3 regions of the Burkholderia thailandensis E264 genome follow, and region 1 is predicted to be linked to each of the others. Evidence: riboswitches for the same ligand, from Rfam matches in the RefSeq annotation. Region 1 holds a riboswitch; each other region holds the start of a gene.
The links. Region 1 has a riboswitch for cobalamin ahead of BTH_RS16450 (TonB-dependent receptor plug domain-containing protein). Riboswitches for the same ligand answer to the same signal wherever they lie in the genome.
Positions count from the first base shown of each region.

Region 2: linked by a shared signal. The riboswitch ahead of cobG (precorrin-3B synthase) and the one ahead of BTH_RS16450 (TonB-dependent receptor plug domain-containing protein) in region 1 are both predicted to bind cobalamin.
Region 3: linked by a shared signal. The riboswitch ahead of BTH_RS24500 (HoxN/HupN/NixA family nickel/cobalt transporter) and the one ahead of BTH_RS16450 (TonB-dependent receptor plug domain-containing protein) in region 1 are both predicted to bind cobalamin.

Region 1 is NC_007651.1:941,276-951,602, forward strand. It holds gene ilvD (dihydroxy-acid dehydratase) at 1-1,257, opposite strand, end outside; gene BTH_RS16420 (LysR substrate-binding domain-containing protein) at 1,393-2,397, shown strand; gene lgt (prolipoprotein diacylglyceryl transferase) at 2,504-3,394, shown strand; gene BTH_RS16430 (SIMPL domain-containing protein) at 3,767-4,504, opposite strand; gene BTH_RS16435 (EVE domain-containing protein) at 4,707-5,168, opposite strand; RNA gene ssrS (6S RNA) at 5,244-5,425, opposite strand; gene BTH_RS16440 (cell division protein ZapA) at 5,508-5,822, opposite strand; gene BTH_RS16445 (hypothetical protein) at 5,819-6,169, opposite strand; cobalamin riboswitch at 6,372-6,634, shown strand; gene BTH_RS16450 (TonB-dependent receptor plug domain-containing protein) at 6,702-8,744, shown strand; gene BTH_RS16455 (FecCD family ABC transporter permease) at 8,823-9,824, shown strand; gene BTH_RS16460 (ABC transporter ATP-binding protein) at 9,821-10,327, shown strand, end outside.
Region 2 is NC_007651.1:2,724,513-2,734,839, reverse strand. It holds gene BTH_RS24470 (alpha/beta hydrolase) at 37-723, shown strand; gene BTH_RS24465 (hypothetical protein) at 933-1,187, opposite strand; gene BTH_RS24460 (T2SS-translocated chitinase) at 1,577-2,938, opposite strand; gene BTH_RS35490 (hypothetical protein) at 2,925-3,053, shown strand; gene cobJ (precorrin-3B C(17)-methyltransferase) at 3,268-5,070, opposite strand; gene BTH_RS24450 (precorrin-2 C(20)-methyltransferase) at 5,067-5,801, opposite strand; gene BTH_RS24445 (precorrin-8X methylmutase) at 5,798-6,424, opposite strand; gene cobG (precorrin-3B synthase) at 6,417-7,856, opposite strand; cobalamin riboswitch at 7,965-8,172, opposite strand; gene BTH_RS24435 (bifunctional cobalt-precorrin-7 (C(5))-methyltransferase/cobalt-precorrin-6B (C(15))-methyltransferase) at 8,261-9,475, shown strand; gene BTH_RS24430 (cobalt-precorrin-5B (C(1))-methyltransferase) at 9,472-10,327, shown strand, end outside.
Region 3 is NC_007651.1:2,738,275-2,748,601, forward strand. It holds gene cobN (cobaltochelatase subunit CobN) at 1-2,952, opposite strand, end outside; gene cobW (cobalamin biosynthesis protein CobW) at 2,989-4,062, opposite strand; gene BTH_RS24500 (HoxN/HupN/NixA family nickel/cobalt transporter) at 4,146-5,207, opposite strand; cobalamin riboswitch at 5,554-5,813, opposite strand; cobalamin riboswitch at 5,992-6,152, shown strand; gene BTH_RS24505 (cobalamin biosynthesis protein) at 6,346-6,774, shown strand; gene cobO (cob(I)yrinic acid a,c-diamide adenosyltransferase) at 6,833-7,435, shown strand; gene BTH_RS24515 (cobyrinate a,c-diamide synthase) at 7,440-8,945, shown strand; gene BTH_RS24520 (inclusion body family protein) at 9,156-9,728, shown strand; gene BTH_RS24525 (formyltransferase family protein) at 9,856-10,327, opposite strand, start outside.

The sequences.
Region 1 (10,327 bases):
GGCGAGCGCGCTCTGCTCGTCGTCGAACACGCGCGCCGGGCCGGTGATGACCGGGTTCTTCAGGCCGGTGATCTTCGCGACCGCGCCGTCCTCGGCGAGGTTGCCCTTCAGGATCGCGAGGTGGCCTTCCTTGTACAGCGCCTGGTCGATCGGGTAGATCACCTTCTGGTCGGCGCGCGGCACGCTCGGCACGTCCTTCAGCTCCTCGGCGATCGTGCGGCCCGTGATCGTCATGCAATCGCCGTGCAGCAGGCCCGCGTCGAGCAGCAGCTTCATCACTTGCGGAATGCCGCCCGCCGCGTGCAGGTCGGTGGCGACGTACTGGCCCGAGGGTTTCAGGTCGCAGATCACCGGCACGCGTTTGCGGATGCGCTCGAAGTCTTCGATCGACCAGTCGATCTCGGCCGCGTGCGCGATCGCCAGATAGTGGAGCACCGCGTTCGTCGAGCCGCCCGTGGCCATGATCACCGACACCGCGTTCTCGATTGCCTGCTTCGTGATGATGTCGCGCGGCTTCAGATCCTTCTTCACCGCCTCCACGAGCACGCGCGCCGACTCGGCCGCCGAATCGACCTTCTCCTGATCGGGATTGGCCATCGTCGACGAGTACAGCAGCGACATGCCGAGCGCCTCGAACGACGAGCTCATCGTGTTCGCGGTGTACATGCCGCCGCATGAGCCCGTCGTCGGGCACGCGTTCTTTTCGACCCCTTCGAAATCCTCCTGCGACATGCGCCCCGCGGTGAACTCGCCGACCGCCTCGAACGCCGACACGATCGTCAGATCCTTGCCTTTCCAGTGACCCGGGCGAATCGTGCCGCCGTACACGTAGATGCCCGGCACGTTGATGCGCGCGAGCGCGATCATGCCGCCCGGCATGTTCTTGTCGCAGCCGCCCACGACGACGACGCCGTCCATCCATTGGCCCTGCACGCAGGTCTCGATGCAATCGGCGATCACCTCGCGCGACACGAGCGAGTACTTCATCCCTTCGGTGCCCATCGACATGCCGTCGGAGATCGTCGGCGTGCCGAACGTCTGCGGATTCGCGTCCGCCTGCTTGACCGCGGAAACGGCCGCGTCGACGAGGCGCTGCAGGCCCGCGTTGCACGGCGTGATCGTCGAGTGGCCGTTCGCGACGCCGATCATCGGTTTGTCGAAATCGTCCTTCTGATAGCCGAGCGCGTAATACATCGAGCGGTTCGGCGAACGGGCCACGCCTTGCGTGATGTTCTTCGAGCGGCGGTTGTACGACATGGGGGACTCCATCATCGACTGGTTGACTGTGGGGCGGCGCGGCGCGCTGCATCGGCGCGATCCGGCTCAGGTGGGCAAGAATGCAGTTTCTGTTAGAGAATGTCCAATATATTATTCATCGCCTATTAGGTCGGCATGCATATTAATCGGTGTGCCGACGACGATGCGGAGCCTGATTTGACCCCCGATCTGCGCCAATGGCGCTATTTCGTCGCCGTCGCCGACGAGCGACACTTCGGCCGCGCCGCCGAGCGGCTTTCGATGACGCAGCCGCCGCTGTCGCAGGCGATCCGCGCGCTCGAGGACGCGCTCGGCGTCGCGCTGTTCGCGCGCACCAAGCGCTCGGTCGAGCTGACCGCGGTCGGCGCGGCGCTGCTGCCCGACGTGCGGCGGCTGATCGCCGCGGCCGACGCGCTGCCGCCGCTCGCGCAGAGCCTCGCGCGCGGCGAGGCGGGATCGCTCGCGCTCGCGTTCGTATCGACGGCCGATTACGGGCTGCTGCCGCAACTGTTGCGCGAGTTCGGCGCGCGCTATCCGCACGTGCGGCTGCAACTGACCGAGGCGACGAGCGACGTGCAGATCGAGGAGCTCGTCGCGGGCCGCATCGACGCGGGGCTCGTGATTCCGCCCGTGCCGCCGCGGCATGCGGCGTCGCTGTCGTATCTGCCGGTGCTGCGCGAGCCGCTCGTCGTCGCGATGCCGGCCGACGCCGCGGAGGCGGCGGGGGACGCGCCGGTGCGCATCGCCGACATCGCGTCGCTGCCGCTCGTCATCTTTCCGCGTCGTTTGGCGCCCGGCTTTTATGACATCATTACGGGCTGCTACGGCGCGGCGGGCGTCGCGCCGCGCATCGGCCAGGAGGCGATCCAGATGCAGACGATCGTCAGCCTCGTGTCCGCGGGCATGGGTGTCGCGCTCGTGCCGCAATCGCTGCGTAACCTGCGGCGCACGGGCGTCGTCTACCGCGCGCTCGCCGATCCGGCGCCCGTCGTCGAAACGGGCCTCGTGTGGCGCACGGACGACGTGAGTCCGGTGCTCGCGGGCTTCATCGACGTCGTGCGCGGCGCGGCGCGGCCCGCGCCGTCCTCGCGGCCGGATTCGACGCCGGGCGCGGGCGGGCGTGCGGCGACGCGGCCGTGAACGTTCGTGCGGCGCGTGCGTCGAATCGCGGTCGCAACGCGTTTTCGCGGTGGCGGCGGACGTCGCCGGGCATGCCGTATCGATTCAGAACCTTCAACGCTAACTCATGATCATTCATCCGAATTTCGATCCCGTCGCGATCCACCTCGGCCCGCTCGCGGTGCGCTGGTACGGGCTCATGTATCTCGTCGGCTTCATCCTCGCGATCGTCGTCGGGCGGCTGCGCCTCAAGCTGCCGCACGTCGCTGCGCAAGGCTGGAGCGCGAAGGACATCGACGACATGATGTTCTACGGCGTGCTCGGCGTCGTGCTGGGCGGCCGGCTCGGCTATGTGTTGTTTTACAAGGCGGACTACTACTTCTCGCACCCGCTCGACATCTTCCGCGTGTGGGAGGGCGGAATGTCGTTCCACGGCGGCTTTCTCGGCGTCACGCTGGCGATGGCGCTGTTCGCTTGGCAGCGCAAGCGACACTGGCTCGAAGTGACCGATTTCGTCGCGCCGATGGTGCCGACGGGGCTCGCGGCCGGGCGGCTCGGCAACTTCATCAACGGCGAGCTGTGGGGCCGCGTGACGAGCCCCGATGCGCCGTGGGCGATGCTGTTCCCGGGTGCGTCGCGCGACGACGCCGCGTGGCTCGCCGCACACCAGGACATTGCCGCGAAGTGGAATCTGAACGAGGTGTTCCTCGCGCACCAGATGCTGCCGCGGCATCCGTCGCAGCTGTACGAAATCGCGCTCGAAGGCATCGCGCTCTTCTTCGTGCTGTGGTTCTTCTCGCGCAAGCCGCGGCCGATGGGCGCGATCTCGGCGCTCTTCCTGATCGGCTACGGCGCCGCGCGCTTCACGGTGGAGTTCGCGCGCGAGCCGGACGACTTCCTGGGCCTGCTGACGTTCGGCCTGTCGATGGGGCAGTGGCTGTCGCTGCCGATGATCGTCGCGGGCGTGCTGATGATGATCTGGGCGTATCGGCGCGGCGGCGCCGCGAAGGCGGCCTGATCGTTCCGGGCGGGCGGTTGCGCGAGGTTGCGCGGCCGTCCGACGGCGGAATGAAGGCGGTGCGACGCGGGAGGCAAGCGCGCCGGTATGCTGGCTGCGAAGCACGAAGCACGAAGCACGAAGCACGAAGCACGAAGCACGAAGCACGAAGCACGAAGCACGAAGCACGAAGCACGAAGCACGAAGCACGAAGCAGCGATGTGCGATCGCTCGTACGACGCGCGGCAGGCGCGCGCTCGGCCGCTCGGCCGAGTACATGCGACACAGGATCGCCAATCCCGACGCGCGGGGCACGCAATGAAAAACGCCGGCGACGAGCCGGCGTTTTTGCATCGACTGCGAACGGCGCGCCCACGCGCCGCCTTCGGCGCGTCACTTCATCTGCACCGAACCGTTCACGTTGACGGTCACCGTCGTCTTGCCGCCTTCTACGGCGATCGGCGCGTTCATCTTCGTGCTGTCCATCGCGGGCGCGGCCATCGCGAACATTCGCGGATACGGCTGCACGCTGCGGCCGCTGCCGACGTTGACTTCACGGATCGAATAGTTGTTGTAGCCGAACGCGCGCGTCGCTTCCTCGGCGCGCGCGCGGAACGCCTTGATCGCTTCGGTGGTGAGCTTCTGCTCGGCTGCGCGCTGCGCTTCGGGCGACAGCGAGAACGCGACGTTGCCCACCTGCATCGCCGGGCTTAGCTGGCCGGCAAGCTTCGACGCGGCAGCGAAGTCGTGCGACTCGATCACGACCTCGGTGCGGCCGCGCCAGGCGGAAATCTTGCCGTCGCGGTCGACGCTCGGCGACACCGAGAATTCGCCCGTGCGGGCCGTGACGCCCGTGACGCCGCGCGCCTGCGAGAGCGCCGCATCCGCGCGTCTGTTCAGCTCGGCGGTGAGCGTGCCCGGGTCCTTCGCCTGTTGTTCGTAGAACAGCGTGATGTCGACGACGTCCTGCGGGACGTCGGTGCTTGCCTGCGCGGACAGCGACAGCACGCCCGCGGGCGGCTGTATCTGCCCCATGCTTTGCGCATGCGCGGCGGACGGGGCGAGCGCGAGAGCGATCGGCAGCGCCGCCGCGAGCGTGGCGGCAACGGCTAGAGCGGATTTTTTCGTCATTGTTGACTCCTTGAGCGTAAGCGCGCACGCATTTGGGGGCGTGCGGCGCGCGGACGGACGCCGCGCTTCTTTCGAACCGCCCGACGGACGCGGCACGGCATCCGTCGATGCGCCCGTTAGGCCGTCGAAAGCGGACGGAGGTTCCGGCCGGCGCGGCTTTGCGCGCTGGCTCTGACAATGTTTGACGCGGCGGCCGGCCACGTCATTTCATCAGGCGCTGCGTGATGAAGCGCCACTCGTCCGGCGTGACGGGCGTGATCGACAGCCGGTTGCCCTTCGCGAGCACGCGCATGTCCGCGAGCGCATCGTGCTCGCGCAACGCGGCGAGGGGAACGAGCGGCGATTTCCTGACGAAGCGCACGTCGACGAGCACCCAGCGCGGCGATTCCCGCGTCGACTTCGGATCGTGGTACGGACTTTGCGGATCGAATTGCGTCGGATCGGGGTAGGGCGTCGACGAGACTTGCGCGAGCCCCGCGATACCGGGCTCGGGGCAGCTCGAATGATAGAACAGCACGCCGTCGCCGATCTGCATCGTGTCGCGCATGAAGTTGCGCGCCTGATAGTTGCGCACGCCGGTCCACGGCAAGGTCTGGTCGGGGGCGGCAGCGAGGTCGTCGATGCTCGCCTCGTCCGGTTCGGATTTCATCAGCCAGTAGCGCATGGATCGGAATGACTCGACGCAATGTAAAGGCCGCACAAAAGGAAACGGCATCGGGACTCGCCCGATGCCGTTGAATAGGCCCCCGCCTTAGCCGCTAGGCCGGCATCCTGAACCTGAGGTTCAGAATTGGTCGCAGTTAGCAGCACTTCGGGTACATCAGACAGAGTGACGCGCGCGCCCGTGCTACAAATTTCCGCAACCGTGCACATGGCATTGGTTCAAGGAATATATGACCTTGGCGAACCAGGCAGGGAAGCTGACTTGACTGTTCGAATCACCTTTGGATTCAGCGGCTTGAACGCGATGGATCAAGCATTGGCCGAACCCGGTGAAACTTGTTTACTGCACCTCGTGCTGTGCGAGCACCGCACCGAGTTGTTCATTCATTTGGCGCATTGTACGCCGGATTTCTTCCGCAGGGAACGCCTCGCCGTGACGCACGCTCTGTTGCAGCCTGAGCAACTCCGACGCGAGCGACAGCGCGGCCATCACCGCGATGCGATCCGTGCCGCGCACCGAGCTGTTCGCACGGATCTTCGACATTTCCGCGTCGACGCGCGCGACCGCTTCGAGAAGCGCCGCCTCGGTTTCGGCCGAGCAGGCGAGACGGTACGACTGGCCGAGAATCGATACTTCGATCTGCTTCGTGCTCATGCGTGTTCTCCGTGGCCCGTCGCGCCTTCGCCGTTATCGTTCGCCTGCGGCGCGAGCAGGTCGAGCTGGTTTTCCGCATCCGGCACGCTTTTCGTGCGCGGCAGTTTCTCGAGGATTGCGTTGAGCTTCACTTGCGCGTCGTCGATCTTCGCCGATAGCGTGTCGCGCTCGGCCGCGAGTGCATTGCGCTCGTCGCGCAGTTGCTCGAGTTCAGCGTGCAACGCCTGCGCTTCACTGCGCAATTGCGCGACCTGCTCCTCGAGCGCGAGCCGTTCCGTTTGATGGCGTTGATTCAGCGCGATCAGACGGCCGATGTTTTGAGATAGGGTTTCGAGTTCGTTGAGCATGTGCTGCGTCCTCTAAAGACCCAGCATTTTAGCGCGGAACAGGCAAGTTTCCGATATCTGTAACGTTTCTAGACGTAACACCCCCGCTTCTCGCCGTGAAATATCTTCGTCGTTCGTTGATGCCGGTCGTCTCGCCGATACGCGGCGCGACGTTTCTTGCGCTGCGTCGGCGCGGCGCCTTGACGCTGCGTCGCGCGCACTCCTAAACTGGCGCCGCCTCGGTGCTCGCGCGCTTCGCGCGCGGTTAAACGGGAAGCAGGGCGCGATGTCCGCCGGGACCGAGCCAACCTGCGCTGCCCCCGCAACGGTAAGCGATCGCATCGGACCCGATGCAAGCCGCACTCTCGATGCGTCGGCACGGCCGCTTCGGCCGGCCGCCGGCGCCGTGCCACTGCGCATTGCGCGCGGGAAGGCGAGGCGGTGACGTCGCCAGCCCGGATACCGGCCGAGGCGGGGAGACGGACGCGTTCGTCTCCGTGATGCGGGCCTGCGGGGAAGCGGGCTCCGCAGTGCCTCAACAGGATCTTCGTTCATGCGAACCCCACTCGTGCGCGCAGCGCTCGCCGCTCTGTCCGGGCTGCCATGCATCGCGCTCGCGCGAGGCGACGCCGCGGCGTCGCCGCCCCCATCCGCTTACCCCGCCGCTTACGCGTCGGCTGCGTCGCCGTCCGCCGCCGCGGCGCCTGCGGCGGATGCCGCGATGTCGACGACGCCCGCCGCTTCGGCGAATGCCGCATCGTTCGCGTTCGCGGCCTCCGGCGCATCGGAAGCGCTCTCGGCATCGCCGGCGCGCTCGCGCCCGGCATCGGTCGAGCCGCTCGCGCCGATCGTCGTTACCGCGCAGCGCGGGCAGCAGAAGCTCGCCGATGCGATTCCGCAGACGACGCTCTTCGATGCGCAGGACATCGCCGACAGCGGCGCGACCGATCTGCCCGGCCTGCTCGCGCTCGCGCCGGGCGCGCAGATCGTGCGCAACGGCGGGCCGGGCGCGAGCGCGAGCCTGTTCCTGCGCGGCGCGCAGTCGACGCAATCGCTCGTGCTGATCGACGGCGTGCGCATCGATTCGGCGAGCCTCGGCCGGGCGCAGATCGACCAGTTGCCGCTCGATCAGATCGAGCGCGTCGAAGTGGTGAACGGCAACGTGTCTTCGCTGTACGGGTCGGGTGCGATCGGCGGCGTCGTGCAGGTGTTCACGAAGAACGGCGGCAATCATCCGCCGCGCTTCGATTTCTCCGTGGGCTACGGCAGCTATCACACGCAGACGCAAAGCGCGGGCGCGTCGGGCCGACTCGACGAGGACGGCAAGACGACGTTCAGCGTGTCGCTCGCGCGGCTGAAGACCGACGGTTTCTCCGCGCTCGATCCCGCGCGCAAGCCGCAGGCGAATCCGAACGCGAACGGTTTTCTGAGCGAGAGCGCGTCCGCGTCGCTGCGGCACCGGTTCAGCGACAAGTGGGATGCGGGCGTCACGTACTTCCAGGCGAACGGCCGCAACAGCTACGACGACGCGTACGGCTCGCCGACCGATCTGAACGACCTGTACAGCCGCGTTCAGCAACTGTCCGCGTTCGCGAACGGCAAGCTCGCCGATTGGTGGACGACGCGCGTGAACGTGTCGAGCGGCAAGGACCGCAGCCAGTCGGCGCTGAACGGCGCATACACCGACCACTTCAATTCCGGCAACCGTCAGTACACGTGGCAGAACGATTTCACGGTCGCGCGCGGGCACAAGATCCAGGCGGGGTACGAGCGGCTCGACCAGTCGTTCGAATCGAACAGGTATTCGGCGCCCGACCGCCATGTGAATTCCGGCTGGCTCGGCTATACCGGACGCCTCGGCGACAGCCAGTTCCAGGCGAACGTGCGCCGTGACCAGTACTCCGATTTCGGCGGCGCGAACAGCTACTTTCTCGGCTACGGGTTCGACGTCACCGAGCGCTGGAAGGTGTCGGCGAGCTATTCGAGCGCGTTTCGCGCGCCGAGCTTCAACGATCTGTACTATCCGAACGCGGGCAACCTGGCGATCAAGCCGGAGCGCAGCCATTCGGTCGAGGCGGCCGTGCAGTATGCGTCGGATGCGGTGGGCGTCGTGCGCGTCACCGCGTTTCAGACGCGCTACACGAACCTGATCGACTATCGTCCCGGCGCGAGCGGCCCATACTATGTCGCGCAGAACGTCGGCCGCGCGAAGGTGCAGGGCGTCGAGGGATCGTGGCAGGGGCATGTCGGCAAGACCGATGTGCGCGTGGCCGCGACGCTGCAGAACCCGATCGACGAAACCGCCGGCCAGGATCTGAACCGACGCGCGCGGCGCTTCGCGTCGATCTCGGCGCACCGCTCGCTCGGCGGCTGGCGCGTCGGCGGCGAATGGCTCGTGAGCGGGCCGCGCGACGATTTCGGCGATCATCTCGGCGGATACGGCGTCGTCAATCTGTCCGCGCGCTACGACATCACGAAGTCGTGGTACGTGAGCGCGCGCATCGACAATCTGTTCGACAAGGACTACGAGCTTGCCTATGCATACAACACGCCGCGCCGCGGCGCCTACGTCACGCTCGGCTGGCAGCAGCGCTGACGGCCGGCCGCGTCGCCGGCGCGGCGCGCGCGGCCGCGCGCGGGAGGTCGCATGAGGCCGCGGGCGCGCGGCGCCGGCATGCATGCGGCGCGGGCGGCCGCGATCTGGGCCGCGCTCGCGCTCGTCGCGTGCGCGGTACTGGTTGCGTCGCTCACGCTCGGCAGCGTGCCGATGACGCCCGCCGACGCGCTCGCGGCGCTCGTCCGCCGCGCGGGCGCCGATCCGCTCGCGGCCGACATCGTCCGCACGCTCAGGCTGCCGCGCGCACTCGCGGGCTTCGGTTGCGGCGCGCTCCTCGCGCTCGCCGGCGCGCTGCTTCAGGTGCTGCTGCGCAATCCGCTCGCCGAGCCGTACGTGCTCGGCGTGTCGGGCGGCGCGGCCGCGTTCGCGCTCGTCGCGATGATCGCGGGCGGCGCGTGGTGGATCGTCGATTTCGCGTCGTTCGCGGGCGCGCTCGCATCGATCGCGTTCGTGCTCGGGCTCGCGCGACGCGAGCTGTGGCGCGGCGAGCCGCGCGATGCGTCGCCGCGCCTGTTGCTCACGGGCGTCGTGATCTCGGCCGGCTGGTTCGCGCTCATCACGCTGATGCTTGCGATCGCGCCCGACGAGCGCTTGCGCGGCATCCTGTTCTGGCTGTCGGGGGACTTGAGTGCCGCGGCGTCGCCGTGGTTCGCGCTGGCGGCGCTCGCCGCCGCCGCGTGCGTCGCGCTGCCGGTCGCGCCGCAGTTGAACGTGCTGTTGCGCGGCGAGGCGGCGGCGGCCGCGCTCGGCGTGCCGGTCGCGCGGCTGCGGCTGCGCGTCTATCTGATCGCGTCGCTCGCGGCGGCCGCGGCCGTCACGACGGCGGGCACGATCGGCTTCGTCGGGCTCGTCGTGCCGCACGCGCTGCGGCTCGCGTTCGGCAACGATCAGCGGATGCTGCTGCCCGCCGCGATGCTCGCGGGCGGCGCGGGCGTGATGGCCGCGGACCTGTTCGCGCGCACGGCGATCGCGCCCGCGCAGCTCCCGGTCGGCGTGATGACGGCGTTGATCGGCGTGCCGCTCTTCCTGTGGATGCTGCTGCGGAGGACCGCGCGATGACGGAGCACGACGCGCCGACGTCGCGCTCGCCCCGCTACGGCACGCAGCGTCTCGTGCTGAAGGCGGGCGCGCGCACGCTGCTCGACGACTTCACGCACACGTTCTATCCGGGCGAGCTGTGGTGCGTCGCCGGGCCGAACGGCGCGGGAAAGACGACGCTGATCACGACGCTCGCGGGGCTCGCGAGGCCGGCCGCCGGGCACGTCGAGGCGGACGGCGTGCCGCTCGCCGACTGGCGGCCCGAAGCGCTCGCGAAGCGGCGCGCGTTGATGGCGCAGACGCTGCACGACGCGTTCAGCGCGAGCGTGTTCGATACCGTGCTGCTCGCCCGCTTTCCGCATCTGACGGGCTGGGGCTGGGAGCGCGCCGACGACCGCGCGGCCGCGCACGCGGCGCTCGCGCGGCTCGGGCTCGAATCGTTCGCCGCGCGCGACGTGCTGACGCTGTCGGGCGGCGAGCGGCAACGCGTCGCGCTCGCGGCCGCGCTGTGCCAGGACGCGCCG
Region 2 (10,327 bases), 1.8 Mb from region 1:
TTTTCTTCCGATCCCCCATCTGAACGGAGCCCCAGCATGCTTGACGAAACGCCGACGATCGAAATCGAGACCGGCCCGAACCCCGCGTTCGCGGTGATCCTGATGCACGGCCTCGGCGCCGACGCGAACGATTTCGTGCCGCTCGTCCCTGAGTTGCGGATCGCGAACGGCCCGGCGGTGCGCTTCGTGTTCCCGAACGCGCCCGAGATCGCGGTCACCGCGAACAACGGCTACATGATGCGCGCGTGGTACGACATCCTGTCGTTCGAAGGCGTGAACCGGCAGGTCGACGAAGCGGGAATCGACGCATCGTGCGCGGCCGTGCGAAGCCTGATCGCCGAGCAGAACCGGCGCGGCATCCCGACATCGCGGATCTTCGTCGCGGGCTTCTCGCAGGGCGGCGCGATGACGTATTCGGCGGGGTTCACGCATCCGGACGCGCTCGCGGGGCTGATCGTGCTGTCCGGCTACGTGCCTTCGCCGCGCTTCATCGACGCGCGGCTCGCCGGCGCGAATCGCACGACGCCGATCTTCGCCGCGCACGGCACGGACGACGACATCCTGCCGATCCGCCTGGGCGAGGCCGCCCGCGATTTCGCGCGCGAGAAAGGCGCGAGCGTCGACTGGCACGCGTATCCGATGCCGCATGCGGTGTGCATCGAGGAAATCGACGCGCTGCGAAGGTGGCTGCATGCGCGGATCGCCGCGCTGCAAGCGGCATGACCCGTCCGCCGTCGCGCCTCGTTCCACGCGTGGCCGGCTTGCTTGCCGTCCGGCGCCTCGGGTGGCGAGCACCGCGAACGGCGGCTCACCTGTCGCGCGTCACGTCTCGCGTGCCACGCGCCGGCTGCCGGACGCGGCGTCTTGCCTCCGACGGCGAAACGGTGGTCGATGTATTGCCCCGCTAGCCGCGCGGGAGCGCGCCGCCAATGTCACGGATGCGAATAGAAGCGATCGTTCTGCGCGCTGCGAGCGCGGCGGTGTGTCCGATGAGGCTTGTTGCGGCGCACGGGATGCCGATGCGGCTTCGCCCGCTGCATGCGCGCCCGAGCCGGGGCGGAGGCCGGTTGCGACGTGACGCCCGTGGGCGTCGTGCCGCCTTCGTCGAAGTGGTAGGTCTGCGTTTGCGCCTGCGCGGCGGGCAACGCGAAGCAGACGAGGGCGATGCACGACAGGAAGCGTTTCATGGCGGCTCCGGGAAGATCGACGCGCTCAGGATACTGCAGTCGCGCGGCGTCGCTCCATCGTCCGATCGTCATATGGCCGCCGTCCGCCGCCGAATGGACGCCGTGCCGCCGGTTGCCTGCCGCTCGACGCGAGCATGCGGGGCCGTGATTTTGTCCACGGACGGTTCCTGCGAAAGGCGCGCGCTCCGCCGCCGATCGGCGGCGACGGGGCCCGGCAACGCGCGCGCCATCGTGCGAAGCCGCAGCCCGGCGTCGACACGACGCATCCGAAAAGAGGCGCGCGCGCCGTGCGCCGAACGGCCCGCGCGGCCGCATGCAAGGGACCGGCCGGCGACGCGCCGGTCCCACGGCCGGCTACCGCGCGGCGATGCGCGGGCCGGCCGCCGCGATCACGCTTGCGCCCACGGTCCGCCCGCGGTCGGCACGTCGCCCTGCGTCCACCATTTCGCGCAATACTTCGCGCCCTGATACATCACGCACGCGCCGCCCGGATACGCGGTCGTCGACGACCACGCCGGCACATTGCCGCCGACGGGCTTCCACACCGCCGCTTGCCCCGGAATATCGCCCTGCGTCCACCATTGCGCCTGATAGGTCGTGCCCTGGTAGGTGACCGTCGCGCCCGCCGTGTAGACCTGCGTCGCGGACCACGGCGCGCCCGGCTGCGGCGTGCCGCCGCCGTCCGAGCCGCCTCCGTAGTTCGGGTCCTGGGTGACGCCCGCGCCCCAGTGGCCGCTCAACTGCTTGAAGACCGACGAGAACGCGTACGGCTGCTGCGCGACGCCCGAGCAGATCGGCGACGCGTACTGCGAGCCGCCGTCGCACGCCTTGTCGCGCGTGATCGACCAGATGCCGACGAAGCCGTAATTGTTGTTCGCGGCCGCCGTCTGCACGCTCTGCGCGTTCGCGAGCGTGAAGGTTTCGCCCGCGACGTCGTTCACGCCGATCATCGGCGTCACGCCGACGAGCTGCTTCAACTGCGCGTCCGTCTGCGGCTTGCCCACCGATTTGTACGCGGTGTCGAGCTGCGAGTAGAGGCCCTGCGCGGCGCTGATCGCGGCCGCTCCCATGTCGATGCCGGACGGGCCGTAATCCATCGTCATGATGTTCACCGCGTCGAGCGCCACGTTGTTCGCGAGCGCCGCATTCAGCACGTTCAGGCCGTCCTGCACGAGGCCCGTGGGCATTGCCGGCAGCGTGAGCGTCACGTGCAGCGGCTTGCCTTTCGCCGCGTAGTCGGCCTGCAGTTGCGCGACCGCCTGGAAGTTGCGCGCGACGGCGGCCGAATCCTGCTGCGACGCGCCCTCGATGTCGAAATCGACGTGCGTGAGGCTGTACGTGTCGATCACGGTCTGATACGCGCTCTTCAGCGCGGCGACGCTCGTGCACGCCTGCATCAACGGCTGGCCGGCCGCGCCGCCGAACGACACCGCGACGTCGCCGCCTTTCGTGCGATACGCCGCGACCGACGTCGCGATCTTGTCGAGCAGGTCGCCCGTCGCGCCGTTGCCGATCGGCTGCACGCCGCCCCATGACGGCACGCACTGGTTGCCGCCCGACACGACGAACGCGAGCATGAATTGCTGGATGCCTTGCCGCACGCCGATCTGGTCGACGAGCGGCGTCGGATAGAGCGTCACGTCGACGTAGGGCGCGTAGACGCCCGCCGCCTGAGACGCGCCCGTCGCCGCGAACAGACAGCCCGCCGCGATCGCGCGCGGGACGATGCGTGACAACATGCTGAAGGTCATTGTTCTCTCCATGTTGATGGGGGGATATGCTGGCCCGCATACCGCCGTCGCGCCGCCGCGCTCGATGGGCGGCCGGCGTTTCGGCTTGCACATCATGGAGGAATCCACCGCATGATGGAATCGTGAGTCGTGCTTTTTATTATCCGGATTCAAGGTTTGGTGGGCGCCTTGATTCGATATCCGAAACGATTGCGGGAATTGAATGCGCGGATGGGGTCGCGGTGCGGACGGGAGCGTCAGGCTCGCGCGGATCGCGGCTCGGGCGCGCTCGGCGCCCGATCGTTCGTGGCCGATTCACGAAGCGACGCGAGCCGAGCGTCGCTTCGCCGTCAGCGATACCAGCGCGGCGTGTACACCCATTCGCGCGCGCCGTCGCGCACGACGCGGCGCGTCGTCGACGAGCCGACGATCACCATCGTGCGCATGTCGACTTGCTGCGCGGACAGCGCGGCGAGCGTCGTCGTCGCGAGCGTCGCGCCCGGGCGGCCGATGTCGCGGCCGAGCACGACGACCGTCTCCGGCGCGCGATGCCGGCGCACGACGTCGAGCGCGCGGTCGAATTGCACGGGCCGTGCGCGCGACACCGGGTTGTAGAACGCGAGCGCGAAATCGGCGGCCGCCGCGTGGTCGATGCGCTTTTCGATGATCGCCCACGGCTTCAGGTTGTCCGACAGCGAGATCAGGCAGAAGTCGTGGCCGAGCGGCGCGCCCGCCTCGGCCGCCGTCGCGAGCGCGGCCGACACGCCGGGCACGATGTCGAGCTCGACGGCCGCCCAGCGCGTGTCGTTGGAGCCGTCGAGCGCTTCGAGCACGGCCGCCGCCATCGCGAACACGCCGGGGTCGCCCGACGACACGACCGCGACCCGCCGGCCCTGCGCGGCGAGCTCGAACGCGTGGCGCGCGCGCTGCAGTTCCTCGCGGTTCTCGGAGAGGTGCAGTTGCTGGTCGGCGCGCAACGGGCCCGCCATGTTCACGTAGGTCGCGTAGCCGACGATGTCGGTCGCATCGGCGAGCGCCGCGCGTGCGGCGGGCGTCATCAGGTCCGCTCGGCCGGGGCCGAGGCCGAGCACCGTCAGGCGGCCGCGCGCGACGCCGAGCGTATCGGCGTCGACGGGCGCGCCGGCGACGGCGATCGCGATGTCGTGCGGCGTTTGCGTCGAGCCGGAGCACGAGCCGGCGCGCGATGCGTCGGCGCGCGGCGCGAGCGCGGCGGGCAGCGCGGCATTGAGCACGCCCGCGGCGTCACACGCGTTCGTTTCGACGAAGCGCAACGGCACGCGCAGCGCGCGCGCCGCGTCGGTCAGCGCGCGATCGGCGATGCGCCGCGCCGGCGCGACGATGGCCGCGAGCGCGAGCGGCGCGAGATCGCGCGCGGCGAGCGCCGCGACGATGCGCGCGGCGAGCGGCGGCAGGTCGGGCGATGCGGCGAGCGCGTTCGCGGCCGCGCTGGCGCGTACGATTGCGTCGTGCTCCGAAACGTTGTCCGCGTCGTCGCCGAGCGCGGCGACGACGCTGCGCGGATGAATCAGCAATTCGCGTGCGCCGCCGCGCGACGCGTGCGGCGTGACGCGGATCGCATGCGCCGCGTGCGCGTCGCGCGGCAGCGCGACGTCGTCGAGCCACCGCGCGTCGCCTTCGATGCGCGTGCTTTCGCCCGCGAGCAGATCGGACACGAAGCGCTTGCCCGCGTCGAGATCGGCGAGCGCGTAGCCTTCGGGCGGATTGAGCATGCACGCGCCGAAGCGCAGCTCGCCGCTCGTCGTGATCGCGGCGGCGACGCCGAGCGTGTCGGCGATCTCGCGCGCGAGCGCGTTCGCGCCCGCGAGGCCGCCCAACAGCGGCACGACCGCGCTGCCGTCCTCGGCAACGGCGAGCACGGGCGGCTCCGCGCCCTTGTCGGCGAGGCACGGCGCGACGCAGCGGATCGCGATGCCGGCCGCAAACAGCGCGACGATCGGCGCGCCGCGCGCGTACAGCTCGCGCAGATGCGGGCCCAGCTCGCGGAACGTCACGTCGGCTTCGGCGCGCCCCGCGAGCGCATGCACCCGAGCGCCGTCGTAGCGGGCCTGGATTCGGCGCGCGGTATCGAGCGCGCCGGGCCCGAGTATCACGATCGCGGGCGCGGCGGTCATCCTTGCCATTTTTCCCCCGGCACGACGAGCAGCGAAAAATACGGCGACGCCATCGGATCGACTTCCGCGAGCGGCACGATCCGCTGCGCGGCCATCGTCGCGCGCTCGACGTACAGCGCGCGGCGCGCGAGCCCGAGCTCGTCGAGCACGCGGCGCACCTTGTCGAAGTTGCGGCCGAGCTTCATCACGACGGCCGCGTCGGCTTTCGCGAGCCGCTCGCGCAATTCGTGCTCGGGCAGCACGCCGGAGAGCACCGAGAGGCTCTGGTTCCGGTAGACGAGCGGCACGCCGAGCACCGCCGCGCCGCCCAGCATCGAGCACACGCCCGGCACGACCTCGGCGTCGTAGCGCGGCGCGAGCCGGTCGTGCAGGTACATGTACGAGCCGTAGAAGAACGGATCGCCTTCGCAGATCACCGAGACGTCGCGGCCCGCGTCGAGATGCGCTGCGACGAGCGCGGCCGCCGTGTCGTAGAAGTCGGCGATCACGGTTTCGTAGCAAAGGGGCGGCGGCAGCGTCTCGGTCGTCACCGGATAGACGAGCGGCAGGTGCGTCTGCGCGTCGCTCAGATGGCCCTCGACGATGCTGAACGCGTTGCCTTTCTTGCCCTTCGCGACGAAATACGCGACGACGGGCGCGGCCTGCAGCACACGCAGCGCCTTGATCGTCAGCAGTTCGGGGTCGCCCGGCCCGACGCCGAGCCCGTAGAGGCGCCCAGTCTTGCGCGTCATTCGGCCTCCGAGGCGAGCGCGTTGACGGCGGCGGCGACCATCGCGCTGCCGCCGCGGCGGCCCGCGACCGCGACGAACGGCACGCCGCGGCTGTCGGCGGCGAGGAGCGCCTTCGATTCGGCCGCGCCGACGAAGCCGACCGGAAAGCCGAGAATGAGCGCGGGGCGGGGTGCGCCCGCGTCGATCATGTCGAGCAGATGGAAGAGCGCGGTCGGTGCGTTGCCGATCGCGACGACGCTGCCCGCGAGATGCGCGCGCCACAATTCGAGCGCGGCCGCCGAGCGCGTGTTGCCGAGCTCGCGCGCGAGCCGAGGCACGTCCGGGTCGCCGAGCGTGCAGATCACCGGGTTGTTCGCGGGCAGCCGCGCGCGCGTGATTCCTTCGGCGACCATCCGCGCGTCGCAGAGGATCGGCGCGCCGGCCGCGAGCGCCGCGCGGCCCGCTTCGCCCGCGCCATCGGAGAACCGCAGGTCGCGGACGACGTCGACCATTCCGCACGCGTGGATCACGCGCACCGCGAGTTTTTCGAGGTCGGGCGGCACGCCCGTCAGATCGGCTTCCGAGCGGATCGTCGCGAACGATTCGCGGTAGATCGCGCAGCCGTCGCGAAGGTAGTCAAGCATCGAGGTCATCCTGAGTGGGCCGCGCGTCGCGCGCGAGCGCGGCGGCGGCCTGGTCGATCGTCAGTTGGCGCGCGACGGCTAGGCCGAAGCCCGTCGCGCCGTCGCGCCGGTAGAGGTCGTAGCGGCCGGCCGCGCTCGCGACGAGCGTGTGCGCGGCCGGATGCGGCAATGCGCATGAGCGCGCGCAGCCCGTCACGTGCACGTCGACGGGGGCGGCGAGGCGCGCGGCGAGCGCGAGCGCGTCGGTTTTCGTATCGGCGGGCGAGCGCGCGCAGCCCGTCGAGCCCGCGCATGCGACGACGTGCGCGAGCGGCGCGCACGCGTCGCACACGAAGCCGAGCGCGGCCAGGCGCGCGAGCGCGTCGGGCGCGGCCGCGCGCGCGACGGCGGGCAGCATCACGCCTTGCCAAGGCGTGATTCGCAGCGTGCCGTCGCCGTGCGAGTCGGCGAGCGCCGCGAGCGCCGCGAGCGCGTTCGCGTCGAGCCGGCCGAGCGGCGGTTGCGCGCCGACGGCGCAGCGCGCCGGGTCGCGCTCGGGGCGGATGCCGAAACGCAGCGTCGCGTCGACGCGCGCGCGCCGCCAGCCGGCGAGATCCGCATCGCGGCGCAGCGCGAACGGCGGCTGCGATTCGGACAGCTTCGATTCCACGTGCGAAAGGAACGCGTCGGGCGGGCACGTCGCGAGCAGGTCGCGCATGCGCGTGGCACCCGCCGGCGCGAGCTCGACGAAGCTCGTCACGAGCGCGCGCACGCACTCGACGGCCTGCGCCGGCGCGATGGTCGCGAGCGCGCCGGTACGCGGCGCGCTCGGCATGACCGGCTCGCCGTCGGCGGGCGGGCAGCCGGCGAGCCCGATCGCGAGCCGGGTGTCGCCGCGCGCGTCGCGCAGCGCGGACAGCCAGATGTCGTGCGGATGGTCGAGCGCGGCGAGCCGTTCGCCGCCGTCGAGCAGCACCGAGAATTTCGGCGACAGCGCGGCGCAGCGCGGCTCGGTCTGCAGCATCGTGAGGAGGCGGGCGGCGAGCGCGGCGCTGTCGACGAGCGTATCGGGGTCGCGCCCGGCCATCGGGCTCAGCATCACGTTGCGCACGTCGTCGCGCGCGGCGACGCAGGCGTCGAGCGACGCCGCGCCCGGGCCGTCCATCAGCGGCCCGAGCCCCGCGTCGATCAGCGCGCGGCTCACGCAAGCCTCGCTGCCGGCCCGCACGCCGCGCAATTGCAGGTTCGCGCGATTGGTGGCCTCGATCACGCCCGAGCCGAATGCACGCGCGGCGGCGGCCACCGCGCGCGCCTGCGCGGCGCCGAGCGCGCCGCCCGGCAGCTTGATCCGGCACAGGCCGCCGTCGCGCGCCGCGACGATGCGCACGAGCCCCGGACACGCGCTCGCGGCGCGCGCGGCGTCAGATGAAAAAACAGCGGCGGAAGGACTCAACAGCGCTCCGGATCAAGCGTCGCGCGGCGGCCCGAGACGGCCGATCCCGCGCGGCAAGCGCGCGGGCGGCGGGCTACGGCATCGGTACACCCCGCCCGATGAAGGCTGGCACGAACGAAACGTCCCGGCAGGTCTCCTGGCTGGCAGGTCGTCATCCGCAGCGGGCCTTCCCGGCAGCCGCGAAAAGGGCGGCGTGGCCAGTGGCGTGGATCGGATGCGGACTCGCTGCTCACAGTTGCGGGGGCAGCCGCAGCGGCGCGGCGCGCCCTGCGTTCCCTCTTGGGCCCCGTGGGGCGCCGGTCGACGGACGCTGTATTATGCCTTTTTTCGCGACGCCCGAGCGCGCAGATGCGCGATGCGGGCGTCGCTTTCAGGATCGACGGGAACACGATGGAGTACGACGGATGACCGCGTGGCTGACGGTGGTTGGCATCGGCGACGACGGCTACGCGGGGCTCGGCCGGCCGGCGCGGCGCGCGCTCGCCGACGCGGCGGTGGTGATGGGCGGCGAGCGGCATCTCGCGATGCTGCCCGCGCGGCACGGCGCCGAGCGCGTGCCGTGGCCGAAGCCGTTCGATCTCGCGCCGCTCTTCGCGCGGGCTCCGGCGCGCGTGTGCGTGCTGGCGAGCGGCGATCCGATGCTGTTCGGCGTCGGCGCGACGCTCGCCAGCACGCTCGCGCCGAACGAGTGGCGCGTGCTGCCCGCGCCGTCGTCGCTGTCGCTCGCGGCCGCGCGCATCGGCTGGCCGTTGCAGGACGTCGATGCGGTGTCGCTCGTCGGCCGCCCGCTCGCGTCGCTTCACCGGCATCTGTATCCGGGCCGGCGCCTGTTCGTGCTGAGCGCGGACGGCGCGACGCCCGCCGCGATCGCCGGCGCGCTCGCCGCGCGCGGCTTCGGGCCGAGCGCGATGACGGTGTTCGAGCATCTCGGCGGCCCGCTCGAGCGGCGCGCCGACGCGCGCGCCGACGCGTGGGGCGACGCGCGTGCGGCGGCGCTGAACGTCGTCGCGATCGAATGCCGCGCGAGCGCCGATGCGCCGCGCCTGGCGCTCACGCCCGGCTTGCCGGACGATGCGTACCGCCACGACGGCCAGCTGACGAAGCGCGATCTGCGCGCGCTCGCGCTCGGGCGGCTCGCGCCCGCGCCGGGCGAATTGCTGTGGGACGTCGGCGCGGGCTCCGGCTCGATCGGCATCGAATGGATGCGCGCGCATCCGAGTTGCCGGACGATCGCGATCGAAGCGCATCCGGCGCGGCAGCGCATCATCGAGCACAACCGAGATGCGCTCGGTGTGCCCGCGCTCGAGCTCGTCGCGGGCCGCGCGCCCGAAGCGCTCGCGGGCCTGCCCGCTCCCGACGCGGTGTTCGTCGGCGGCGGCGTGAGCCGTGAGGGCGTGCTCGACGCGTGCTGGGCCGGGCTGAAGCCGGGCGGCCGCCTCGTCGCGCACGCGGTCACGCTGCAGGGCGAGGCGGCGCTCGTCGCATGGCGCGAGCGGCACGGCGGCGCGCTCGCGCGCGTGTCGGTCGCGCACGCGCAGCCGCTCGGCGGCTTCGACGCGTGGCGGCAGGCGCTGCCCGTCATGCTGTACGACGCCCGCAAGCCGCAGGAGCACGAATGATGCGCGACGAAACCCCCGAGCAGCCGGCGCCGCTGCGCTTCGGCTATACGACGGGCAGCTGCGCGACCGCGACGTCGCTCGCGGCCGCGCGCCTGCTGCTGACGGGCCACGCGAGCGACATGGTCGACATCGTGCTGCCGAAGGGGCAGCACGTCGCGATGCGGCTCGCGTTTTGCCGCGCGACGGACGGCGGCGCCGAGGCGGGCACGATCAAGGACGCGGGCGACGATCCCGACGTCACGCACGGCGCGCTCGTGTTCGCGCGCGTACGGCTCGTTCACGAGCCGGGCGTGCGCTTTCGCGCGGGGCCGGGCGTCGGCACGGTCACGCGCGCGGGGCTCACGATCGGCGTCGGCGAGCCGGCGATCAATCCGGTGCCGCGCCGGATGATGACCGAGCACCTCGCGGCGCTCGCGGCCGAGCACGGTTATGCGGGCGGCTTCGAGGTCGCGATCGGCGTCGAGAACGGCGAGGCGCTCGCGCGGAAGACGATGAACCCGCGCCTCGGCATCGTCGGCGGATTGTCGATCCTCGGCACGACGGGCATCGTGCGGCCATTTTCGTGCTCCGCGTACATCGCGTCGATTCATCAGGGCATCGACGTCGCGCGCGCGAACGGCGTCACGCACATCGCCGCGTGCACCGGCAACGCGAGCGAGGACGCGGTGCGCGCGCGCTACGGCCTGCCGGACATCGCGCTGATCGAGATGGGCGACTTCGCGGGCGCGGTGCTCAAGTACCTGCGCCGCGCGAGCGTCGAGCGGCTCACGCTGTGCGGCGGCTTCGGCAAGCTGAGCAAGCTCGCGGCGGGCCACCTCGATCTGCACAGCCGCCATTCGAGCATCGACTTGC
Region 3 (10,327 bases), 1.8 Mb from region 1:
GTCGCGGAAGAAGCCGGACACGCGCAGTGTCACGTCGATCCGCGGCCGGTCGAAGATCTCGATCGGCAGGATCTCGAAATCGGTCACGCGATGGCTGCCGTGCGCCCACTTCGGCCGCACGCCGAGAAGCGCGAGCGCCTGCGCGACGTCGTCGCCGCCCGTGCGCATCGTCGCCGTGCCCCACACCGACAGGCCGACCGCGCGCGGGTAGTCGCCGTGCTCCTGCAGGTGGCGCTCGACCAGTTGCTGCGCCGATTTGAGGCCGATCGTCCACGCGGCCTGCGTCGGGACCGCGCGCGTGTCGACCGAGTAGAAGTTGCGCCCCGTCGGCAGCACGTCCGGCCGGCCGCGCGACGGCGAGCCGCTCGGCCCCGGCGGCACGAAGCGCCCTTCGAGGCCGCGCCTCAACTGGCGCAGTTCTTCGTCGCCGCACGCGTCGAGGCGCGGCAGCACGTCGCGCGCGATGCGCTCGAGCACCGCGTGCGTGTGCGGCCAGTGCGCGGCGACGTATCCGGGCGCGACGAAGCGCGCCGCGCCGTCCGGCGCATCGCTCTCATCGCGCTCATCGCCGCCCAGCCGCTCGATCAGCCGGCTCGCGAGCGCCTCGAGCCGCTCGCGCGTGTCGCCCGCATGCCGCCACGGCTCGTCGCTCACCGCGCCGAGCGCGGCGGGCCGGGGGCCCGTCCACGGCGCGGCCCAGTCGGACGCGAGCGGATCGAACGATTCGCCGAGCGCGAGATCGCGCGCGAGCGCGCCGATCAGCCCGGCGTGCTCGCCGCGGCCGTCGCCAGACGGAAAGCGCGCGAGCGCCGCCAGCGTGTCGCGGCGTTGCCGGCCGCGCGGGGAACTGCCGAACGTGTGCAGCCCGTCGCGGATCTGCGCCTCCTTCAGCTCGCAGAGCCACGCATCGACGCGCGTGAGCAGCGCGTCCTCCGCGTCGCGCCCGGCGGGCGGCGCGATGCTCAGCTCCTCGTGCAGCTTGTGCTCGACGATCGTCGCGAGAATCGTCTCGCGCAGCACCTTCGCGCGACGCGGGTCGACCATCAGCGCGTCGTAGTATTCGTCGACCTGCCGCTCGAGATCCTGCAGCGGCCCGTAGTTCTCCGCGCGCGTGAGGGGCGGCATCAAGTGATCGACGATCACCGCCTGCGCGCGCCGCTTCGCCTGGCTGCCCTCGCCCGGATCGTTGACGATGAACGGGTACAGGTGCGGCATCGGCCCGAGGATCAGGTCGGGCCAGCACGCATCGGACAGCGCGACGCTCTTGCCGGGCAGCCATTCGAGATTGCCGTGCTTGCCGACATGGACGAGCGCGTCGACGCGAAACGCGTCGCGCAGCCAGAAGTAGAACGCGAGATACGCGTGCGGCGGCACGAGATCGGCGTCGTGGTAGTTCGCGTAGTCGTCGCTGCCGCGCGAGCGCGACGGCTGCACGCCGACGAACACGTGGCCCGCGCGCCAGCCGGCGATCGGAAAGCGCCGCTGCCGCAGCGTCGGATCGGCCTCGGGCGGCCCCCAGCGTTCGTTGAGCGCATCGCGCGCCGCGTCCGGCAACTGCGCGAAGCGGCGCAGGTAATCGTCGAGCGAATAGCTCTGGAACGCCGGGCGCAGCGCGCGCGTCGACGGATCGTTCGTCACGCCCTCGGTGATGCGCGCGAGCAGCGCGTCGCCGTCGCCGGGAAGCTCGCCGATCCGGTAACCTTCGTCGCGCAGCATCGCGAGCACCGCGAGCGCGGACGCCGGCGTGTCGAGCCCGACGCCGTTGCCGATCCGCCCTTCGCTCGCCGGATAATTCGCGAGCACGAGCGCGACGCGCTTGCGGGCGTTGTCGAGCGTGCGCAGCCGGCACCAGCGGCGGCTCAGCTCGGCGACGAACGCGATCCGCTCGTCGTCCGGCTGGTAGCGCACGACGTCGACCTCGGTGTGCGGGCAGCGGTACGCGAGCCCCTTGAAGCTCACCGCGCGCGTGACGATCCGGCCGTCGACCTCGGGCAGCGCGACGTGCATCGCGATGTCGCGCGCGTTCAGCCCGTGCGCGTCGGCGAGCCACGCGTCGCGATTGCCGCCCGACAGGATCACCTGCAGCACGGGCGCATCGCCCGCGAGCGCCTCGGGCTCGGCGGCGTCGAGCGCGCCGGCGGCGAACGCGGTCGTGTTCAGCACGAGCGACACGTTCGCGTCCGCGCACAGCGCATCGACGACCGCCCGGCTCATCGCGTCCTTCAGCGACGTCACCGCGATCGGCAGCGGATTCAGGCCGGCGCGCGCGAGCGCGTCGGCGAGCGCGTCGAACACCGCGGTGTTCGCGGCCTGCCAGTGCGCCTTGTAGAAGAGGATCGCGACCACCGGCGCATGCTCGCGCCAGCGCGCGCGCCAGTCGTCGAGGCTCGGGCTCGCGAGCGTGGGATGATAAAGCGCGGCGGCGGGCAGCGGGCGCGGCGGCTCGGGCGCGTCGCCCACGCCGAGCCCGTGATGCGCGATGCTGCGCAGCAGCGCCTGCGCGTTCGCCGGCCCGCCCTCGCGCAGATAGCGCCACCACAGCCGGCACAGCTCGGGCTCGACGGTGCTCTTCGCGATCAGGTTCGGGTCTTCCTGCAGGTCGCCCGAGAACATCGCGAGCTTTTGCCCGGCGCGCCCGGCGAGCGCGACCGCCTGCTCGATCCCGTACGGCCAGTACGCCTCGCCGCCGAGATGATCGATCACGACGACGCGCGCGTGCCGCAGCACGTCGTCGACGTAGAAATCGACCGACGCCGGCTGCCTCAGGAACGTCACGTTCGCGAGCCGCACGCTCGGAAAGCCGCCGCCGAGCGTCGGCACGACGCTCGCGAGCAGCGACAGCGTCGTGTCGGCCGAGCTGAGGATCACGATGTCGGCCGGACGCTGGTCGATCCGGACGACGCCCGCCGTATCGTCGACGAAGCCGCCAGGCGTCGTGCGCAACAGATGCATCGCTCTACTCCCGCTCCACTTGCGCTTACCGCCGCATCACGCGGGCTGCCCGCGCGCGGCGAGCGCCGCGTCGAACGCGCGCTGCAGCGCGGCCGCGTCAAGCCCCTCGCCGATCAGCACGAAGCGGCTCCGGTGCGCTTCGCCTTCGCGCCAGCGGCGGTCGAAATAGCTGTCGAAGCGCCGGCCGACGCCCTGCACGACGAGCCGCATCGGCGCGCCGGGCAGCGCCGCGAAGCCCTTCACGCGATAGATCGTGTGCGTCTCGACGAGCGCCGCGAGCGCGTCGAGCACCGCCTCGCGCGACCCCGCGCGCGCCTCGACGACAACCGAATCGAACTCGTCGTGATGATGGTCGGGATCGTCGGCCGAGCCGTGATGATCGTGGCGCAGATGGATCGTCTCTTCCGACGCGGCGTTCAGCCCGAGCAGCGTCGCGAGATCGAGTTCGCCGCGCTGCGCGCGCACGAGCTTCACCTGCGGCGGCACCTCCTCGCGGATCGCCGTCTCGACGGACGCGAGCGCCGCGTCGTCGAGCAGATCGGTCTTGTTGACGATCACGAGATCGGCGGACGCCAATTGATCGGCGAACAGCTCGTGCAGCGGCGATTCGTGATCGAGGTTCGGGTCCGCTCGGCGCTGCGCGTCGACGGCGACCGGGTTCTCGGCGAACTGCCCGAGCGCGGCGGCGGGCGCATCGACGACGGTCAGCACCGCGTCGACCGTGAAGCCGTTCCTGATCGACGGCCAGTTGAACGCCTGCACGAGCGGCTTCGGCAACGCGAGGCCGGACGTCTCGATCAGCACGTGGTCGATCTCCGCGCGGCGCTCGACGAGCTTTTCCATCACCGGGTAGAACTCTTCCTGCACGGTGCAGCACAGGCACCCGTTCGCGAGCTCGTAGAGCTGGCCGTCGGCTTCGCGGCCGGTTTCGTCGCAGCCGATGCCGCAGCCCTTGAGGATCTCGCCGTCGATGCCGAGCTCGCCGAACTCGTTGACGATCACGACGATCCGGCGGCCGCCCGCATGCCGGAGGATGTGGCGCAAGAGCGTCGTCTTGCCGCTGCCGAGAAAGCCCGTGACGATCGTCACGGGGATTTTGCGCATCTGCATGGTGGTTCCGTTGGTCGGTATCGGGTCAGTGTAAGGGCGGTGCGCGAACGCGCGCGGGTCATGCGGAACTTGACGGGGAAACGTCACACGGAGATCGTCACCTCGATATCGTCGTAGCGCCTGATCCGGTAGATGAGCGCCGAGACGATCCAGCTCGCGGCAAAGAGGCCGATCACGAAGTAGCCGAGCATGCCGAAGTGCTCGGCCGCCATCGCGGCGAAATCCCACAGGCCGCCCTTGAGCGAGAGCTTGCCGCCGATGAGGGCGAGCGCCTCGATGCCGCCGATCACCACGGCGACGAGCACCGACACGAACGTGATCGTCATGTTGTAGTAGATCTTGCGGATCGGCCGCACGAACGCCCAGCGGTACGCGCCCATCATCATGATGCCGTCGGTGGTGTCGACGAGCGTCATGCCCGCGGTGAACAGCACGGGCAGCGCCATCACCGACCAGAACGACAGCCCGCCGTGCGCCTGCGTCGCCGAGATGCCGAACAGCGCGATCTCGGTCGCGGTGTCGAAGCCGAGGCCGAACAGGAAGCCGATCGGATACAGGTGCCAGCTGCGCGACACGATCGCGAACAGCGGCCGGAAGATCCGTGCGAAGAAGCCGCGCCGGTTGAGCAGGATGTCGAGATCCTGCTCGACGAGCGGCTCGCCGCGCCGCACCGCGCGAAACGTCCGGTACACCGAGATCAGGATCAGCAGGTTCGCGAACGCGAGCACGAGCAGGAAGAACGCCGACACGCTCGTGCCGATCACGCCGCCCCACGCCTTCATCCCTTCGAAACGCTCGGCGAGCGTCGCGGCCGTCAGCGCGACGGCGACCGTCATCAGGATCACGACGCTCGAATGGCCGAGCGAGAAGAAGAGCCCCGCGCCGAGCGGGTTTTTCTTCTCGTGCATCAGCTTGCGCGTGACGTTGTCGATCGCGGCGATGTGATCGGCGTCGACCGCGTGGCGCAGCCCGAACGTATACGCGAGGAGCGCGGTGCCGAGCAGCACCGGCTGGCCGTGAAACGCGGCGAACGCCCAGATCCACGCGCCGACGTTGAATGCGATCAGCATCGCGTAGATCCCGACGATCTTGCTGCGCAGCTCGACGGGGCTGTCGTTGAAGAGACGGAGAAACGATTTGAGCATGACGCTCCCTTTGCGAACGGTCGACAAACAAGGTGAATGCCAACACGCGCGGCATCGCGCGCGATGCGCGTGCCCCCCGCTTCGTCCATCGGCCGTCCGCGCGCCGGCATGCGTTCGCGACATGCGCGTTCGCGACATGCGCGTCCGCGACGTGCGCGTCCGCGATGCGCGCATCTGCAGATGCCTGCGACATGCGCGGCGCGCGCCGAAGCGCGCGGCGACGGACGGGGATGAAACGGGCGAGCCGCGACAAGCGGCGCGATGCAGCCGTGGACGACACGCCGCCTCCCCGCGGCGCTGAACCCCGGAGCCGCTCGCCGCCGTGCGGCGCATGCGCGCGACCGGCGAACGACCCCCGTGTCTCGGCCGGTATCCGGGCTGACGAAAACGCCGCTTCACCTTCCCGGACGCGATGCGTCCAGTGGTTGGCCGCGCATGCCGTCAGGCACGCGGAGAAGCCGGCGTCGCACCGCTTGCGCGATGCCTTCGCTTACCGTTGCGGGGGCAGCACAGGTTGGCGAACCGCGATGCGGCGGCGCTCCCTGTTTCCCGTTTGACTGCGTGCGACAGAAGCCGCATGCGAGCACCGAAACGCGAGCGAGTGTAGGCCGTGCGGACGCGGCGCGTCAAGGCGGACAAAAGGTTCCGCCAAGGCTGCGCCGGGGCGCCGCCGCGCGCGATCGGCGCGGGCCGCGCGGCGAAGCGGCTCGGCAGGCCGCGCGGCCGGCGCTGTGCTATCGTATGCGCGCGTTCGGTGCCCGGGCGCGCACTCGCGCGCCCGGGCAAACGGGAAACAGGAAGCGGCCAGCCCGCGCAGCCTGTGCTGCCCCCGCAACGGTACGCCGCCTGCGACGCGCGCCGACGCGCGTCGCGCATCCCGCCTTCGCGCCACTGTCCTCACGGACGGGAAGGCGGCGGGATGGCAAGCGGTCAGCCCGGATACCGGCCGACGCACGGGGCGAGCCGCGCTCGCCGAACGCCGGGTTTTCCGCGGGAGGCGGAAACGGGCGCGCCATCCACGCAACCGATGCCATTCGACAACCGGCCGGCAGCCGGCCGTCGATCGCCGAAACCGCATGACTTCTTCCGATTCACGCAGCCGCAACCCGCGCGAGCGCGATGCGCGCGCGGCCCGCCGATGATGCGCGTTGCGCTCGGCATCGGCTGCCGCGCGGGACGGCCCGCCGACGCGATCGAGGCCGCGATCCGCGCGGCGCTCGCGCGTTTGCCGGGGGCGTCGTTCGCCGCTGTCGGCGTCGTCGCGACGCTCGACGCGAAAGCGCGCGAGCCCGGCCTCGTCGAATGCTGCGCGCGCCACGGCTGGCCGCTCGCGGCGTTCTCGCGCGACGAGATCGCCGCGCACCTCGCCCGGCTCGCCCGGCTCGCTCGCCTCGGCCGCGATGCGTCGCTCGCCGCGCGCGCGCCGCCGTGCGCGGCCGCACGCGCGCGCTTCGGCGTCGACGGCGTTTGCGAGCCGTGCGCGCTGCTCGCCGCGCCGAACGGCGCGCTCATCGTGCGCAAGCTCGCGCTCGACGGCGTGACGGCCGCGCTCGCCGGCCCGCTGTGACGCGCGCCTCGCGACGTCTTCCGATTCACGAACCCCACGACTCACAGGACTTCAGCCGATGAAAACCGATTCCGAATCGCATCAACGCATGGCCGAGCGCCGCCGCGCGGGCCACGAGAAGAAACAGGCGGCCGCGACCGTCGAGAAGGGGCTGTTGATCGTCCATACCGGCAACGGCAAGGGCAAGAGCACGGCCGCGTTCGGGATGGCCGTGCGCATGCTCGGCCACGGCATGAAAACGGGCGTCGTGCAGTTCATCAAGGGCGCGCTGCACACGTCCGAGCGCGACTTTCTCGGCGCGCACGCGCAATGCGATTTCGTCACGATGGGCGACGGCTACACGTGGAACACGCAGAACCGCGACGCCGACATCGCGACCGCGCGCCGCGGCTGGGACGAGGCGCGCCGGATGATCGAAAGCGGCGATTACCGGATGGTGATCCTCGACGAGCTGAACACGGTGCTCAAGTACGACTACCTGCCGCTCGACGAAGTGCTCGCGACCCTCGCCGCGCGCGATCCGGCGCTGCACGTCGTCGTGACGGGGCGGCACGCGCCCGACGCGCTCGTCGACGCGGCCGACCTCGTCACCGAGATGCGGCTCGTCAAGCATCCGTACAAGGAGCAAGGCGTGAAGGCGCAGCGCGGCGTGGAGTTCTGACGCGATGCCCGCCTGCCCCGCGCTCTTCGTCGCCGCCGCCGCGTCCGGCCAGGGCAAGACGTCGGTGACGGCGGCGCTCGCGCGCCATCACCGGCGGCTCGGCCGGCGCGTGCGCGTGTTCAAGACCGGCCCGGATTTTCTCGATCCGATGCTGCTCGCGCGCGCGAGCGGCGCGAGCGTCTATTCGCTCGATCTCGGGATGGTCGGCGAGCGCGGCTGCCGCGCGCTGCTTGCGCGCGCCGCGGCCGAAGCGGACGTGATCCTGATCGAAGGCGCGATGGGGCTCTTTGACGGCACGCCGTCGAGCGCCGATCTCGCGCAGGCGTTCGGCGTGCCCGTCGCCGCGGTGATCGCCGCGCAATCGATGGCGCAGACCTTCGCCGCGCTCGCGTTCGGGCTCGTGCATTTCCGGCCCGGCGTGCCGTTTCACGGCGTGCTCGCGAACCGCGTCGGCTCCGAGCGCCATGCGCGGTTGCTGCGCAGCGCGCTGCCCGAGTCGATCCGCTGGCTCGGCCACCTGCCGCGCGATGCGCAGATCGCGCTGCCGGAGCGCCACCTCGGGCTGCACCAGCCGGACGACGTCGCCGATCTCGACGCGCGGCTCGACCGCGCGGCCGACGCGATCGCGCGCACCGCGCTCGCCGATCTGCCGCCCGTCGTCGAGTTCGCGCTCGGCGACGATGCGAATGTCGACGACCACGGCGGCGGAACGGTTGCGACGCTGGATGCCGCGCGCGGCCATCGTCGCGCGCCGTCGGCGGCAAGCGTGGCCGCAGACCGCGACGATGCCGCGGCGGCGATGCCCCCCGTCGACTCCGCCAACGAAGCGAATGCGGCGGCAAATCGCCCGGCGCACGGCGGCGGCGCGTCCGGCGCATCGGCCGGCGCGGCGCGCGCCGAACCGCCCCTTGCCGGCAGGCGGATCGCGATCGCGCGCGACGCGGCGTTCTCGTTCATCTATCCGGCGAACCTCGATCAGTTGGAAGCGCTCGGCGCCGAGCTCGCATTCTTCTCGCCGCTCGCCGACGAGCCAGTGCCCGACGGTTCCGCCGCGCTCTATCTGCCGGGCGGCTATCCGGAGCTGCATGCGGCGCGGCTCGCGGCGAACGCGACGGCCGCGCGCTCGATCGCCGCGCACGTCGCGGCGGGCCGGCGCGTCGTCGCCGAGTGCGGCGGGATGCTGTACCTGAGCGAAACGCTCACCGACGCCGACGGCGCGACGACGCCGATGCTCGGCCTCGTGCCCGGCCACGCGACGATGCAGCGGCGCTTCGCCGCGCTCGGCATGCAGACCCTCGCGACGCGCTTCGGCGCGATGACCGGCCACACGTTCCACTATTCGCGCTTCGCGACGCCGCTCGCGCCCGTCGCCGCCGCGACGCGGCCGGACGACGGCGCGGCGGGCGAAGCGGTGTATCGGCACGGGCCGATCGTCGCGACGTATCTGCACGCGTACTGGCCGTCGAATCCGCGTGCGGCGGCCGCGCTTTTCGCGCTCGACGCGCTGTAGCCCCCGCGCGACCGCCTCGAAGGCACGGGTGTAATTCCGTGTAATGGCGCATCGATTCGCGCCTTCCTAGCATGGTCATATCGTCGGCACGCATCGCCGGCGACAGCGAGCACGGGGCGGCATTCGCCAGGATGGCGATCGCGAATCACCCATCGCGCCGCGCGATGCTCGACGGAAAATCGGATACTTCACATCGGAACGAGGTGGATCATGGTCACGGTCAATTCGAGAGTCGACAGCGCGCGCGCGTCGAGTCACATCACAATCAACGTCATGACGGTGATAGACGTCGCCGCGATCATCGACGAGCTCAAGGCGCAAGAGAAAAAGCTTGGGCAAACGCCGGACACGGCAACGTCGATCGGCCACAAGTACATCTACATGTCGTCCGACGACCCGCGCGGCTGGAGCGTCGGCAACGATCCCGGCAACATCACGCTCAACGCTCACGTCGGCGACACGCTGTCGTTCTTCTGCGCGAGCACGAGCGACAATTCCGAATATGCCGCCTTCATCTACAGGTTGACGGGCGGCGATCCGCATCTCGATCCTTCCCACGTGGAGGTGATCAAGCTCCAGAACGCGGCGCAGCCGACCCCGTCCAACGGCTATCCGTTCACGACCGCGCCGGTGGCCTTTTCGAGTTGCGACGCGAAGGTGGCCCAGCAAGGACAGGCCAAGAACTTCTACGTGTGGGCCGCGCTGTTTACGCTCGACGACAGCGGCGAAAAGCAGGTGCTCGCCGGGTATGTCAAGTGGGACCCGACGGTCAACGTCGCCTGAGCCGTCATCCGCGCGTTCGCCGCGCCATCGTGCGGACGGATTCCCGTGAAGCGGGCGGGCCGCACCCGCGGCGCGCCCGTGCGCGTCTCGCGCGCGGGCGCCGGACAGGTCGCCGCCCCGCCCGCGCTCACGCCACGCGCGCGTCGAGCCCCGCCATGATCGCGAGCCCTTCGTGCAGCGCCGGAAACAGGCTGCGGTTGAAGTTGTTCCAGCGCAGCTCGAGGATCGTGTCGTCCGGGTCGATCTCGGTGTTCAGCACGTCGTGGATCACCTCGCCGGAATCGACGCCGTTGTCGACGTAATGGAACGACGCGCCCGTCATCCGCAGCGGCTCGACCGGCACGGTCCGCATTGTCGTCCAGTCGACGACCTTCTGCCCGCGCGCGCCGAACAGCGCGTCGAGCGTCGCGTACGCGCCGCGCCGCTCGTACGGCGACTCCGCGCGCGTGATGCCCGGATGAATGTTGACGATGCGCCGGCAATACGGCGCGCCCGGGCGCACGAGCTCGTCGAGGATCACGAGCAGCCCGTCGAGCACGACGAGATCGGCGCCGAGCGCGTCGAGCGCCTCGCGCAGGCGCGCCTCGAACGCGCGCTTG